Colwellia sp. M166: one gene and its partner. The main gene of each other region encodes a partner of the protein of the gene in region 2 in a complex. Links are inferred from orthologs where the notes say so. Each region holds a gene or a part of one and is shown on either strand. Other genes may lie near its edges.

Region 1 (8,179 bases), 410 kb from region 2 along the record:
TTTTAGATACTTTACGGTTAACACCATAAAGTGGAGAATTAATAACTTTTATAATTGCTGAAGATAAGCCAACATCATTACTAATCAATAAAGCAACTTTATCGATATTAGGTTCATCTTCTGCCATCAGCTTTTGAATATCAATTAGAATTTGAGGTTTAGCGGGTACTTGAAAACTAGAAACTGCCGAAGCTAACTTTTTATTATCTAGATCAATCAACGACATAATTCCTTACTTTATTTTAATCTAAGTTCAACGTCTAAGAGTTAAATATGAGCCCAAGGGCTAAGCCTCAAATTAAAGCGACTTTTCACTAGCTATAGATATTACCAAATTCAAGAAAGTTACAGTACTGATTATTTAAGTCAATTTAATCATAATCATATAATAGTTAATGAATGACTTTATAACAATGAAACATTTTATTTTCTAACTTTTTTTAATTCAATAAGTAACCAATCTTGACTTTTCATTACCGCTTTATCAGCACAGTGGATTTTATAATGTTTACCTGACATTGCACTTTTAGTCGCGGCATATTTAATAAAGTCTTCTGCCGATTTAATATCATCAAGGTAATATCGATACTTTTTATTAATATGCTTAACCGCTTCAGCCCCTGTATGCATGGTGCCATTGCGTTCATACTTACATTCGGTTTTTTCAATAAACGTCAAAAGATGAGCGACTTCATCATGAGAAGATGCAAAAATATTAAAAGACAGTAATGATATTAGCATTGAGACTACTTTTTAAGTTCAATTGATTAACTCCAAATTGCAGCAAGGTAAAATAATATACATAAATGTACTCAACAAATCAGTAGTAACAAAAAGTCACTCACAAGCGTGTAATGCCAATCAGTTAACTGTTAACCGCTTCAGTGCCTAAACATGTGCTTGCTATACCAGTGCACTTCGCGCAATCAGAAGCGTTTATCCATTTAGGTGTGTCCGTACGGACACATTTAGGTTGCAATATTACATGCCGAATATTGGTGGAATAAACTCATGCCGATCATTGGCACAAGTACAGTTCTTAAAGAAAGCGGCGCTATTGAACTATTTGAAAGCTCACTCAATGGCACGGCAAAAGTTTCTTAACTGATCAGCATTACTTATTAAGTCGCCAGTTAATTTATTGTTAACAGCTTTATAAAGACAGAGCCAAAAGCAAAAAGTCAATTAAAGCTTTATATGCTGCTCAAATATCGATAAAAGCTCGTCTTGCCTATGGCTTACTAACAACATAGTACTGTGTTTTTGCGTGGCTAAGTGCTCTAAAAAATTCAGCACTCTATGCCTATTTAATTCATCTAGTCCCTGTGTTGGTTCATCTAAAATAAGTAAATAAGGCGACTTCACTAATGCTCTAGCGACTAAAGCAAGTCGCTGTTCACCATAACTCAACTGTTGAAATAATTGCTGCTTGTGTGCGGATAAACCTATTTTTTCTAACCATTGCTCTGCAATAGCAAGTTGTTTCTCGCTTGGTTTTTGATACAGACCAATCGAATCATAAAAACCCGAAAGGATCACGGTAAGTAAGTCGACACTCACTCGATATTGACGATGTAACTCGGCGCTCACAATGCCCATTTGTGCTTTCAGTTCCCAAATACTTTCACCTGAGCCTCGTTTATAACCCAAAACATGAATATTATTGCTATAACATTGTGGACAATCTCCGGTAATTAATTGCATCAGGGTAGATTTACCACTGCCATTAGCACCTGTGATCAACGTATGTTGTAAAGGTTTAATGCTAACATCTAAGTTTTCAAAAACACTCACACCGCCATAACGCACCGTCCCCTGAATGAGCTCGACTAAAAGTGTATGTTGATAATCTGCTAACTGCTGCACGGTATCTGGCCAAGGCGCATCATCTGGTGCTGGAGTTAGTAAGACATCAAGCTGATTTTTAGTATCGGCATCCGTTAACTTACCAATAACAGAGAATTGTCCACGTTCAATAAAGGCAACGTTGTCAAACCATGTTGGAATATCTTGGCGATTATTTAACAATAAGAGCACGGTAATACCGGTTTGCGATAAACCTGCTAAGGCATCAGATAAAGCCTGACAAGAAGCAATATCTAAGCTGTCAAACGGGTTATCACAAACAAGTAAATCAATCCCCTTGAAGATGGCTTGCAGTATTAACAACTTTCTACTTTCACCAGTGCTAAGTTGTAAGTAGCTAGTATCAAGACGCTGACTTAAGCCAAACTCACCAATGAGAGGGTCATGCCATTTATCTTCCGGTAAAAAATTTTTCGCTTTAATCATAGCCCCATTAATATCAGCATAATCAGGCGCTATTTTTTCTAAAGTCTCTTCATAGATATCTTGCTGTGCTTCAAAGGAAATCATAGCGACTTTGTCTTTAGCCGGTAATGTTAGTTGTTCAACCTTTGTTGGTAATAATTCTCCAATTAACAGTTGATTAAAATATTGTTTCCCTGAGCCATTGCGTCCCAAAACACACCAGTTTTCTTTTTCAAGTAATTGCCACTGTTTAATGACCAGCTTATCGTGCTCAAAATTTACTATACTTATCATATGGTTAATTTTTCCATTAAATTTTGTTCTTTCGAAGATACTTTTAAAAGTCAATTATATCAATTAACAAAACAGCTTTATAACATTGAGTTATATCATTGCATCTAATACCAAGTCTATTAAGTTTGTTCCCACTCAGCGCTTAGCGCTATATGAACGACATTAGCACCAACAATATTTATCCAGACTGATTGGTTTTTATAGCTTTCGAATCACTTTATACCAAGTTTACTTGGACACGGTTCATTTTCAAAATACATAAAAAATCCGATATCAGTTAACTGGTATCGGATTTTGAATTATTTGAAAGGTCGGTCAATGGCTCTTGAAAAGTTGCTTAACGGTTGCACGCAACTATCAAGTGTCAGTGAGTATAACCATAACCGTTATTGCACTTATTTAGCAGAAAGCTTTTGATTATTGACCTTTAACTTCAGACAAACCATTAAAAATAGCTTTGTCGCCTAAGAACTCTTCAATACGTAACAATTGGTTGTACTTAGAAACACGGTCGCTGCGACATAATGAACCGGTTTTAATTTGGCCAGCCGCCGTACCTACGGCTAAATCGGCAATAGTTGAATCTTCAGTTTCACCCGAGCGATGTGAAATAACAGCAGTAAAACCTGCATCTTTCGCCATTTTAATTGCCGCTAAGGTTTCTGTTAAGGTACCGATTTGGTTAAATTTGATTAAGATAGAGTTACCAATACCTTGCTCAATACCACGAGCTAATATTTTGGTATTTGTCACAAACAGATCATCACCCACAATTTGTACTTTGTCACCAAGCAGATCGGTTTGGTATTTGAAACCATCCCAGTCTGACTCGTCCAAGCCATCTTCAATTGAAACAATTGGGTATTGCTGACAAAGCGTTGCTAAGAAATCGGAGAATTCATTCGCCGTAAATTGCTTACCTTCGCCAGTAAGGTCATAAATACCCTTTTCAGCGTTGTAAAATTCAGATGCCGCACAATCAAGTGCTAAAGTTACATCTTTACCTAATTCGTAACCGGCTGCTGCTGTCGCTTCTTTAATAACCGCTAAGGCTTCCGCATTTGATGATAAGTTTGGCGCAAAACCACCTTCATCACCTACTGCTGTGCTCATGCCTTTTGAAGATAATACTTTTTTCAAGGCATGGAAAATTTCAGCACCCATACGCAATGCTTCTTTAAAGCTTTTTGCGCCAACCGGTTGTACCATAAACTCTTGGATATCAACGTTGTTGTCAGCGTGCTCGCCACCATTGATGATGTTCATCATGGGTAACGGTAATGAGTATTGGCCCGGAGTACCATTAAGGTCTGCAATATGTTCAAATAATTGTACTTTCTTTTCCATTGCCGCTGCTTTAGCATTAGCTAAAGAAACCGCTAGAATAGCGTTAGCGCCGAAAGTTTCTTTGTTTTCAGTGCCATCTAAATCAATCATGATTTGGTCAATATTTGCTTGCTCTAAAGCACTTTTGCCGATAAGCGCGGTAGCTATATCATGGTTAACAGCAGCAACGGCTTTTAACACGCCTTTACCTAAATAACGTGCTTTGTCACCATCACGTAGCTCTAGCGCTTCGCGAGAACCGGTTGAGGCACCAGAAGGAGCGGCAGCTCGACCCCAAGCACCTGACGCTAAATAGACGTCAGCTTCAACCGTTGGGTTACCACGAGAATCCATGATTTCGCGAGCGATAATTTTACTGATATTAGACATTATGTTCCCTATTCCTTACTAACTGCGCATGGCAGGTTATAAACGATAAATTAAAAGTTAAATTGCTATAAATTTCAGTTCAGTTCTCAACAGTAATAAAATACTTAGCTGCTAAAAACAAAACCGCAGCAATAAGCTACGGTTTTTATTAGTTCGAGTTAACTTGATTGCTGCTTTTGATGTTCAAAAGCGGCAGCAATAAAGCCGGTGAAAAGCGGGTGGCCATCACGAGGAGTTGAATTAAACTCTGGATGAAACTGCCCGGCAATAAACCATGGGTGATCAGGATTTTCAATCACCTCAACTAAGCTTTTATCCGTAGATAATCCCGAGAACACTAAACCTGCTTTGCTTAATTGTTCACGGTAGTTATTATTTACCTCAAAACGATGACGGTGTCTTTCATAAATTGTTTCACTACCATATACGTCATATGTCTTGGTACCTTTCACAATGTGACACAATTGTGAACCTAAACGCATGGTTCCACCTAAGTCAGACTCAGCATTACGGTATTCGACTTTGCCTTCTTCATCTAACCATTCGTTGATCAAACCAACCACTGGGTGTGGTGTCTCTGCATTAAACTCAGTACTATGTGCATCAGTTAAACCGGCAACGTTACGGGCATATTCAATCAACGCCACTTGCATACCTAAACAAATACCCAAGTAAGGTATTTTGTTTTCGCGGGCATATTGTGCGGTTAAAATTTTACCTTCAACGCCACGCTCACCAAAACCACCCGGCACTAAAATAGCATCGAGGTCTTTAAAAACTTCAACACCTTTAGACTCTACGTCTTGTGAATCAATATATTGAATTTTAACTTTAACTTGGTTAGTAATACCGGCATGTTTTAATGCTTCGTTTACTGATTTGTAGGCATCAGGCAATTCAGTGTATTTACCGACCATACCAATAACAACTTCACCTGATGGGTTAGCTTCTTTGTAAAGCACTTGTTCCCAATCGGTTAAGTCAGCTTCGGGTACATCAAGGCCAAAACGCTTAACGACTAATTCATCCGTCCCTTGTGCTTTAAGTAATGCCGGTACTTTATAAATTGAGTCAACATCACGCATTGAAACAACGGCTTTTGCTTCAACGTTAGTAAATAATGAAATTTTAGCGCGTTCATTAGCCGGAATAGCTCGCTCACTACGACACACTAAAATATCTGGGAAAATACCTATTGAGCGTAATTCTTTTACAGAATGTTGCGTTGGCTTCGTTTTTATTTCGCCCGCGGCGGCAATATAAGGCACTAAGGTTAAATGCATGAACATAGCGCGTTCACGGCCTAACTCAACGCCTAATTGGCGAATAGCTTCTAAGAACGGTTGCGATTCAATATCACCTACCGTGCCACCAATTTCAACCATCGCGATATCGTAACCTTCAGCACCTTCAATCACCCGACGCTTAATGTCGTTAGTAATATGAGGAATAACCTGAATTGTCGCGCCTAAAAACTCACCTTTACGCTCACGCGCTAGAATATCTTGGTAAATACGACCTGTTGTAAAGTTATTACGTTTGGTCATTTTGGTGCGAATAAAACGTTCGTAGTGACCTAAATCTAGATCGGTCTCTGCACCATCTTCAGTCACAAAAACTTCACCATGTTGAATTGGGCTCATTGTCCCAGGATCAACATTAATGTATGGGTCAAGCTTCAACATGGTAACTTTCAAACCACGTGCTTCGAGAATTGCCGCTAGTGATGCTGCAGCAATACCTTTACCAAGAGACGATACAACGCCGCCAGTAACAAAAATATATCTAGTTGTCATGCGATACCCAGAGTCAGGAAAAACAGAAATTTTGCACTAAATTGATTTTATTTTTGGTAAATAAATGAATTTAGTAGGACGGGAAAGCATTATACTTAAAAGCCATGTTCACGACAATATGATCAAGGCATCTAGTTGCACAAATTTTCATTAAAACACAGAAATTTTCTCTTAAAGTATTATTGTAACTAATGAAAAACGGGGTAAACTGATTTTTTACTTTTCCTAATAAATAAAACCCATGACTATGACGCAATTGCAAAATGTTTTAAACGCCATCGATACCATCAATAAAGCTGATATCAACACCACACTTGTTGACGGCATTGCTCAGCCAAAAGAGTTAGTGTACGGTCGCCACATGACAACTTGCCTTGAAAAATATTGGCCTGAAGCCGATGAGTACTTACAAATAGCGGTGCGCGCACAACATGTAAAGCGCTGGCAGTTGAAGCGTATCGACTTTCCGGCAGGTAAACAAGGCTACTTAACATGGCGCAAAGAGTTAGGTATTTTTCATGCCGCTACAGCCAAAGCATTGATGCTCGAGCATGGCTACAGTGAAGATTCAGCCGAAACCACTGCCGCGATTATTCGTAAAGAAAAATTAAAATCGAATGATAATAGCCAAACCTTAGAAGACGTAGCCTGTTTAGTTTTTTTACAATATTATTTTGATGAATTTGCCGCTAAACATAAAGAAGAAAAGATTATTCGTATTGTCCAGCTAACCTGGCGAAAAATGTCAACACAAGGCCAAGAAATTGCATTAAGCCTGACCTTGCCAGCTCATTTAGCAGAGCTGGTTGGTAAAGCCTTAGCCTAAACAATAATTTAAGCAGGCTGGTTGGGCTTGTGTTTGTTATTCTGGCGCTTTAGATGTCAAAATATCTTGATTGCCATTACTTAGTGGTAAGCGCCACAAAAAGACAATGGGCCAAGCAACCAACACAACTACGAATACCTTTAACCATAGGGTCGGTAAAATATAACACGACCATAATGTCGCAATAGCAATAGAGCTCAAGGCCATGATTTTTGCTCGCTTAGGAATACTGCGCGACTGCTGCCAATGGTAAATCATTGGCCCAAAAACTTTATTCGCCAACAACATTTTATGCATGCGTGGCGATGATTTGGCAAAACATGCCGCCGCGATTAACAAAAAAGGCGTGGTTGGCAACAAAGGTAAAAACGCACCAACAAAAGCTAAAGCGACAAAAAATATCCCTGATATTTTTAATAACATAATGCTATGCCCTCTTTTAGATCAACTTAACATTAATCTTCAAATAATCTAGCGTTCAGTATTCCAACTAAACAAATAAGCACCTAAGGCTAAAAACACTGTACTCATCACCATTAAAACGGAGACATGATAACTAATATCCGCTAAGGTTGCCCCTTCGGTAATAATTTTACGTGCCCCCGCCACTAAATGGGTTAATGGTAAAAAATCAGCAAACACTTTCACTGCATTCGGCGCGTCTTCTAAACTAAACCATACCCCTGATAATAGCATCATCGGCCATGAACTTAAGTTTAATAAGCCACCAATAAGCTCTTCACTTTTACTACGACTTGCCACTAATAAGCCCAAGGTAATTAAACTAAATGCCCCTAATATGGCAATAATAAACAGGTCAAAGTAGCTACCTAACATATAAAAATCAAAAAATAAATTACAGCCAATATAAACCACTGACGATAAAAACATGACAATAAATAAACGCGAAACTAACTGTGCGGAAACAAATTCTAATGCTGATAGAGGCGTTGCTTTCAATCGTTTTAACACTGCATTTTTACGATAACGAACAATGACATAACCAACACCAAATAAGCAGCTAAACATCATATTCATGCCAAGAATACCGGGCAAAACCCAGTCAACATAGCGAATTTTTCTACCCTGAGTTTCGATACGTTGATAGTTATCATGCCCATTTAAAAATATTTTCTCTACCAAGTAACTGCTAGGCGCACCTTGATTAACCCAATACTGTTGCGCATTAAAATCAACTAATAGATCAATGCTATGCTGCTCTAGTTTTACTTCTCCTAGTGCTTGTTCTTGGTAATCGATAAAACTGATATATTTA
Region 2 (6,387 bases):
CTGGCAATTAACTTTTACCTGTATTTCATTAAATTGCTTTGTTGATTAACGGGGTATTATCTACCTCTCCCGTGATTTTTATATTGGTATTAGATGGTGTGCTAGTACATATATCTAACAGAATTTAGCTTAAGATAACAAAAAGCCAATTGTATAATACAATTGGCTTTTGACTTTTCAGTGCTTCATATTGTTACAATGAAGACAAGCGAAACAACTTAATCAAGTGTTGGTTTCGTTGGACCCGCTGAATGACGGCTAGTGGCATCACTAACCAGTGCCGTTCGACCAGATTTAGCATGTAATGCACGCTGTTCGCTCGCAACAAACTCACGAGGAATATTACCATGACTGACAATAGTTTCTGGTTTCGTCATAGGCGCTGATGCTTTACCTGATGTTTTACTTGCTGCCGCTTTAACTTTGCGTTTAATGTTTTTTACTTTAGCACGTACTTTTTTCGGTTTTTCATCCGCAACTTCAGATTTAGTGTCAACCGTGGCTACTGGAGCATTTGCAGTATTATCATCTGTCGATGTTACAACGTCAGGTATTACAGCCGGTTGTTCAATAACCATTGGCTCTTCAACTTTAGCTTCAGTTACCGTAGGTGCCTCAGCCTTATCATCTTCAGTATCAATAACATCTTCACTACTGGCTGAATTATCAACATTGACGTTAGCTACCTGAACTATACCATCAGTGGCTGCTTCAGCTGCTTCAGTTGTTTCAACTTTTACTGTTTCAGCGACAATCGCTGCTTTTTCCGTTGCTTCTACTTCAGTTTTAACATCTGTAACTTCAGGCTCATCAAAAGCTAGGTTTTGTTGAACTTCATTGTCAGGATTGTTGATAACTTCAGTTAAGGCATCAGCTTGTACTTTTTGAACTTCAGCAACCGTAGGTGTCGACTCTGTTATTTCACTTGCGCTGTCATTAGATGCAGTAGCACTTTGCTCAGGATATCGAGCGGTAACTGGATCTTCAGTTATTTCACTTTTAATATCGCTTGCATCAGCGTTTTGTCTACGGCGTTGACCGTGTGCACGCATATGTCGAGGAGAACGTCGACTTCTTGGACGTTGTTCTTCTTTTGCTTTGTCAGTCGTTTGTTCAACCGTTGTGTTCTCAACATTATTGGTTGTTGCTACTGTGTCCACTACTGGTAAAGTTTCAACTTTACTTGCGTCAACAGCATTTTTTTCAGTTGCTGTTGCTTTAACTGGATTACTGGCTGTTTTTCTATTTTCAAGGTTAGCATTGCTACTGTTTGTATCGCTGGCATTAACCCGTATTTTTTTACGATTGTTACGGCGTTGACGACGTTCAGCAACTTTTTCTTCTTTCGGCTTTTGCACTCTTTCTTTTTGAGGCTTAGCAGGTGTTGAAACTTTAGTTGCAGTATTCGCTTTATTGTCAACAGTATCTTGAGGTTTACGCTTGTCATTGCGCGTATCGTTACGGCTGGTCTTACGAGTGTCATTACGACCTTCATTACGTGAATCGTTACGGTTATTACGGCGTTGACCTTGACGGCCTCTCTGTGGACGGCGTTCATCATTATTTTTAGCCGTGTTTTCTGCTGGCATTTTCGGTGCCGGTTTAACTTCTTCCTCTTCAGCAAAAAGTGATTTAACCCAAGAAACAACGCCTGCGATGAAACCTTTTGATTCAGCGGTTTGTTCTACAACAGGCGCTGCCTCTTGTTTTTTCGGTGCTTGTTTAGGAGATGACATACCTTGTAGTAAAGGCTCGTCGCGCTTACTGACTTCTTTATCAAATTTAGGCATAACAGCTTCTTCAAGTGCTGCTTGCTTAATTGGCATGTCGTAGCTAGCTTCTTCAATACCTTCGTCTTTGCGTACACGGATAACTTCATATTGTGGTGTTACCATGTTTGGATTAGGGATGATCAGAATTTTTACGCTGTGATGCTTTTCAATATGAAATACTGAACGACGTTTTTCGTTTAACAAATAGGTCGCAACAGGTACAGGTACTTGTGCTTGTACTTGTTGAGTATTGTCTTTAATGGCTTCTTCTTCCATTAAACGTAATACCGATAATGCGAGTGATTCAACGCCACGAACATGACCTGTACCACTACAACGTGGACATACACCTTGGCTAGTTTCACCAATAGAAGGGCGTAAACGTTGACGCGACATTTCGAGTAAACCAAAGCGAGAGATACGACCTAACTGAATACGAGCTCTGTCTTGTTTGACAGCATCACGCATTCTATTTTCAACTTCACGCTGATGACGAACAGGGGTCATATCGATGAAGTCGATAACCACTAAACCACCTAAGTCACGCAAGCGTAATTGACGAGCAATTTCTTCGGCGGCTTCTAAGTTGGTATTAAAGGCTGTTTCTTCAATATCACTGCCTTTAGTTGCTCGGGCAGAGTTAATATCGATTGACGTTAATGCCTCGGTTGGATCAATAACGATTGAACCACCAGAAGGCAAACGCACTTCACGTTGAAAGGCAGTTTCAATTTGCGTTTCAATTTGATAATGGGTAAATAAAGGTACGTCATTGGTGTAAAGTTTAACTTTACTTAAGAAGTCTGGACGAACAATTTCAATGTGCTTTTTAACACTTTCAAAAATTTTCGGGCGATCAATTAATACTTCACCAATATCACGACGTAAATAGTCGCGAATTGCACGTAAAATAACATTTGTTTCTTGGTGAATTAAGAATGGGGCCGGACGACTTGCTCCCGCTTCTGAAATCGCGTTCCAATGATGTAATAGAACGTTTAAATCCCATTCAAGTTCTTCATATTCTTTACCAACACCAGCAGTACGAACAATTAAGCCCATACCTTTGGGTAAGGTTAGCTTGCTTAATGAGGCTTTTAAGTCCGTGCGTTCATCACCTTCGATACGACGTGAAATACCACCGGCACGAGGGTTGTTTGGCATCAGCACTAAATAACTACCAGCAAGGCTAATAAAAGTAGTTAACGCTGCACCTTTTTGGCCGCGTTCTTCTTTATCAATTTGCACGATAACTTCTTGGCCTTCGCGCAATACTTCTTTGATGTTAGGACGACCTTGGAAGCTATAACCTTTAGGGAAGTATTCACGAGCGATTTCTTTCATCGGTAAGAAACCGTGACGATCAGCACCATAATCAACGAATGCCGCTTCTAGCGACGGTTCTATACGGGTGATTTTTGCTTTATATATATTGGATTTTTTTTGTTCGTGACCAGGACTTTCGATGTCTAAATCATAAAGTTGTTGACCATCTACAAGTGCTACACGCAATTCTTCAGATTGTGTAGCATTAATTAACATACGTTTCATAGTTTGTGTGACTCATTTTAGTCACAACACACCATTGCTTAGAACACAAAGTCATCTATCGCTATGGTAACAGCAATTTGTCAGCCTCACGGGTGTCAATCTTACTACGCCATATTACGCAGCAAGCTGTTAAAAATTCTGATTGTTTAATATAACTGCGACGCTTAACGTCACAGTAAAATTGATTCTTTATGTGCTCAGTCTGTGTGCTGTGCGCAACAGAAAATTAAGTGCTTCGTTAATTTTAGTTCGATATTTTTATCGTGTTTTCTAATAATTTAACGATTGAAAATTTGACTTGTTTTTTCTGTTTAATTACATAATCGCTTTATTGCGCCGGACAATATGTTTATGCGCTGTTTTTGACAAGTTACACGCGTCAAATTCGCAATAGGCCTTACTTTTAATATCTAGACAATGATATTTGGTAAAATTGTCTAATACTAACGTGGCCGCATTTTGCCTCTTACGTCTCGCTTAAAGCATCCTTTTTACTTGTTACGGCTAGAATATAGCGGTAACCATCCTATTATCACACTTTATTTTCAGATAAGCCAATTAAATCCTCGTTTTAATTGCCTCTAATTCGAAAAAAATATGCTAAACTGCGCGTAATTATAGTTCCTAGTAAAACTGATATGACAGATAGCCCAAAACCTCAAGTTAGATTTTTCACGGTAGACAGCGAAGATGCCGGTCAACGTATCGATAACTTTTTAGTTAAAACCCTAAAAGGTGTGCCCAAGAGCATGTTATATCGCTTATTACGTAAAGGCGAAATTCGCGTTAATAAAAAGCGTACTAAACCTGAATATAAGTTAGTTGACGAAGATATTATTCGTGTTGCGCCTATTCGCGTTTCGGAAAATACTAATACGGTTTCTACGCAGTTAAACGTTGTTGCGAACTTAGAAAAGCAAATATTATTTGAAGATGAACGTTTAATTGTGATTAATAAGCCTTCAGGTATGGCAGTGCATGGTGGTAGTGGTTTAAGTTTTGGCTTGATTGAAGCGCTGCGAGCTTTACGCCCAGATGCACGAATGCTTGAACTAGTGCATCGACTTGATAGAGATACTTCGGGCTGTTTAGTGGTTGCTAAGAAACGTTCGGCTTTGCGACATTTACATGAACAATTGCGTAATAAGACCGTACAAAAGTTTTATCATGCGTTGGTGAAAGGCCGCTGGTCGACAAAATTAACCCGTGTTACTGAAAGTTTAAAGAAAAATGATTTAAAATCAGGTGAGCGTGTTGTGGTCGTTGATAATATTAACGGTAAAGAGTCAGAAACACGTTTTAAAGTCCTTCAGCATTATAAAAACGCCACGCTGGTTAGAGCTTTTCCGGTGACCGGACGTACTCATCAAATTCGCGTGCATTGTCAAACAAAGGGGCATTCGATTGCCTGTGATGCTAAATATGGTCATGAAGATTTTGATCTAGAAATGAAGACTTTAGGCTTGAAACGTTTGTTTTTGCATGCGGCCAGCATTGAGTTTACTCATCCGTTAAGTAATGAACGAATAAAAATTGAAGCACCGTTAGAGCCATCGCTTGAAAAAGTATTAAAAAAATTAACTAAAGCTGATGTGCAGTAAGCATGTTTATATTTAGTTCTACGGTTACTTAACTAGCCTCAGTTCGGGTTAATGGACTTTGTAACCTGTTGATTCATAGTGTTATTGGCTAAATTATTCACGATATTTTTTAAGTGAAAGATTAAAAGAAGTGCAATGATGGAATTTAGGCGCTTAGCAAGGGATTTTTACAAACCAATAGCGAGCTATTGGGCGTAAAAATAACGCTGATAGGCATTTAAATAGCATTGTTGGGTAAAGTAGCTTAACCCGAACGGGGATTAACTAATAACTGAATTATATAGTTAACAGTAGAGCTTTGTCAGGTAAAGCTGACTTTAAACGAGAAAATTTAAAAGTATAATAATGGATAAGAGTTTTTCTTCATTATTAGGCTATTGGCTTTCATACCTTTAAGTTTTTTCGATTACTTTACATTGTCTTCATTTTGGCATCATTAACTCAGACTTAGTTAGGTATCAATAGTTAATCAATAAGCTTTAATAGCGATTCAGATAACGGCCTTGTGCAAGCCAAGTTAACTAAACCGCTCAACAGGTAAAGTTAAATAATTACTCGTTTTTAACTGTAAATGCAATGACATCACTTAGTGAATGCCAGGCCGTATTCTCGTTTATTTACATCGAACTGGCTTTTTGATGGACAACATCATAAACCGAACCAAATGACTGCTTAACATTTAGGTCCATATTGATATGTAGTTTCCTTGCTATATCACTAGATGAAATTACGCCCCGGATATGATGACTTTCTCGATCTAGTACTAGGCAATGGCGAAGTTGATAATCTTCTAAAGTTGACACTACATCACCAACAGACGCGCGTAGTAACTCATTGTAATCAAACGCATGAAAATCTGATTTAGGGATCATTAAATCTTTCACCAATACATCTTCGCGGGTAATACCTTTAGAAAGCTTTGCTACAATATTTTGTTCTGACAATTCATTGGTACTGATAATACCAATAAAACTATCGTGTTCAGCAACGACAATATTCATTCGAACATGTGTTTTTAACATCAATTGTAATGCCGTTATTGCCATAGTTTCACCATCAATCATCAGAGCTTGATGAACCTTAAAGTCAGTGAATATTTCTACCGCTGGCGATGCTAGATTAATTTCTTCAAATTGCTCTGGTGATATTATGTTGTCTGTGGCTGCTAAGTTAACTAAATGTAATTTTTTCATATTTATCTCTTAATTTTTTACGCACTGGGTAGTAAGCGCTTTTATGGGCTGCTTGATATATCCACAAATGCTCTTAAATATTTATTTTTCATCAGTTAATAACTTTGCTGCTACCGCAGTATATTGCTTTGTGGACAGAACCAATAGTTACCAAAACAAGATACGCGGTTATGCTATATATCTTTCATTCAGATTTTGCTATTTAGCGCTGTTATTAACTTAACGTGGTGATAAGACCATTAATCAATAACAAAAACTTGAATGTTATGT

Evidence for each region. Proteins that work in one complex are often made in the same cells at the same time.
Region 1: the proteins of rne (region 2) and eno are in contact, whole or in part, in a solved structure (PDB 2FYM), measured with the Escherichia coli proteins. The link is inferred for Colwellia sp. M166 from one-to-one orthologs.

Annotation. Positions count from the first base shown.
Region 1 is NZ_CP040755.1:1,190,853-1,199,031, forward strand. What follows is about bases 2,133-5,067. They hold eno (phosphopyruvate hydratase), read right to left. Parts: upstream 4,282-5,067; coding sequence 2,983-4,281; downstream 2,133-2,982. Other genes in these bases: FGD67_RS05400 (ATP-binding cassette domain-containing protein), read right to left, coding at 2,133-2,565; FGD67_RS05410 (CTP synthase), read right to left, coding at 4,440-5,067. In the rest of the region: FGD67_RS05390 (HDOD domain-containing protein), read right to left, coding at 1-226; FGD67_RS05395 (DUF5329 domain-containing protein), read right to left, coding at 424-741; more of FGD67_RS05400, read right to left, coding at 1,186-2,132; more of FGD67_RS05410, read right to left, coding at 5,068-6,077; FGD67_RS05415 (DUF4202 domain-containing protein), read left to right, coding at 6,319-6,903; FGD67_RS05420 (YbaN family protein), read right to left, coding at 6,940-7,326; FGD67_RS05425 (ABC transporter permease), read right to left, coding at 7,375-8,179. UniProt on the Escherichia coli protein: Catalyzes the reversible conversion of 2-phosphoglycerate (2-PG) into phosphoenolpyruvate (PEP). It is essential for the degradation of carbohydrates via glycolysis.
Region 2 is NZ_CP040755.1:779,601-785,987, reverse strand. What follows is about bases 19-3,698. They hold rne (ribonuclease E), read right to left. Parts: upstream 3,324-3,698; coding sequence 219-3,323; downstream 19-218. Also shown: 23S rRNA pseudouridine(955/2504/2580) synthase RluC, read left to right, coding at 3,962-4,924; FGD67_RS03530 (CBS domain-containing protein), read right to left, coding at 5,542-6,117; FGD67_RS03525 (hypothetical protein), read right to left, coding at 6,382-6,387. UniProt on the Escherichia coli protein: Endoribonuclease that plays a central role in RNA processing and decay. Required for the maturation of 5S and 16S rRNAs and the majority of tRNAs. Also involved in the degradation of most mRNAs.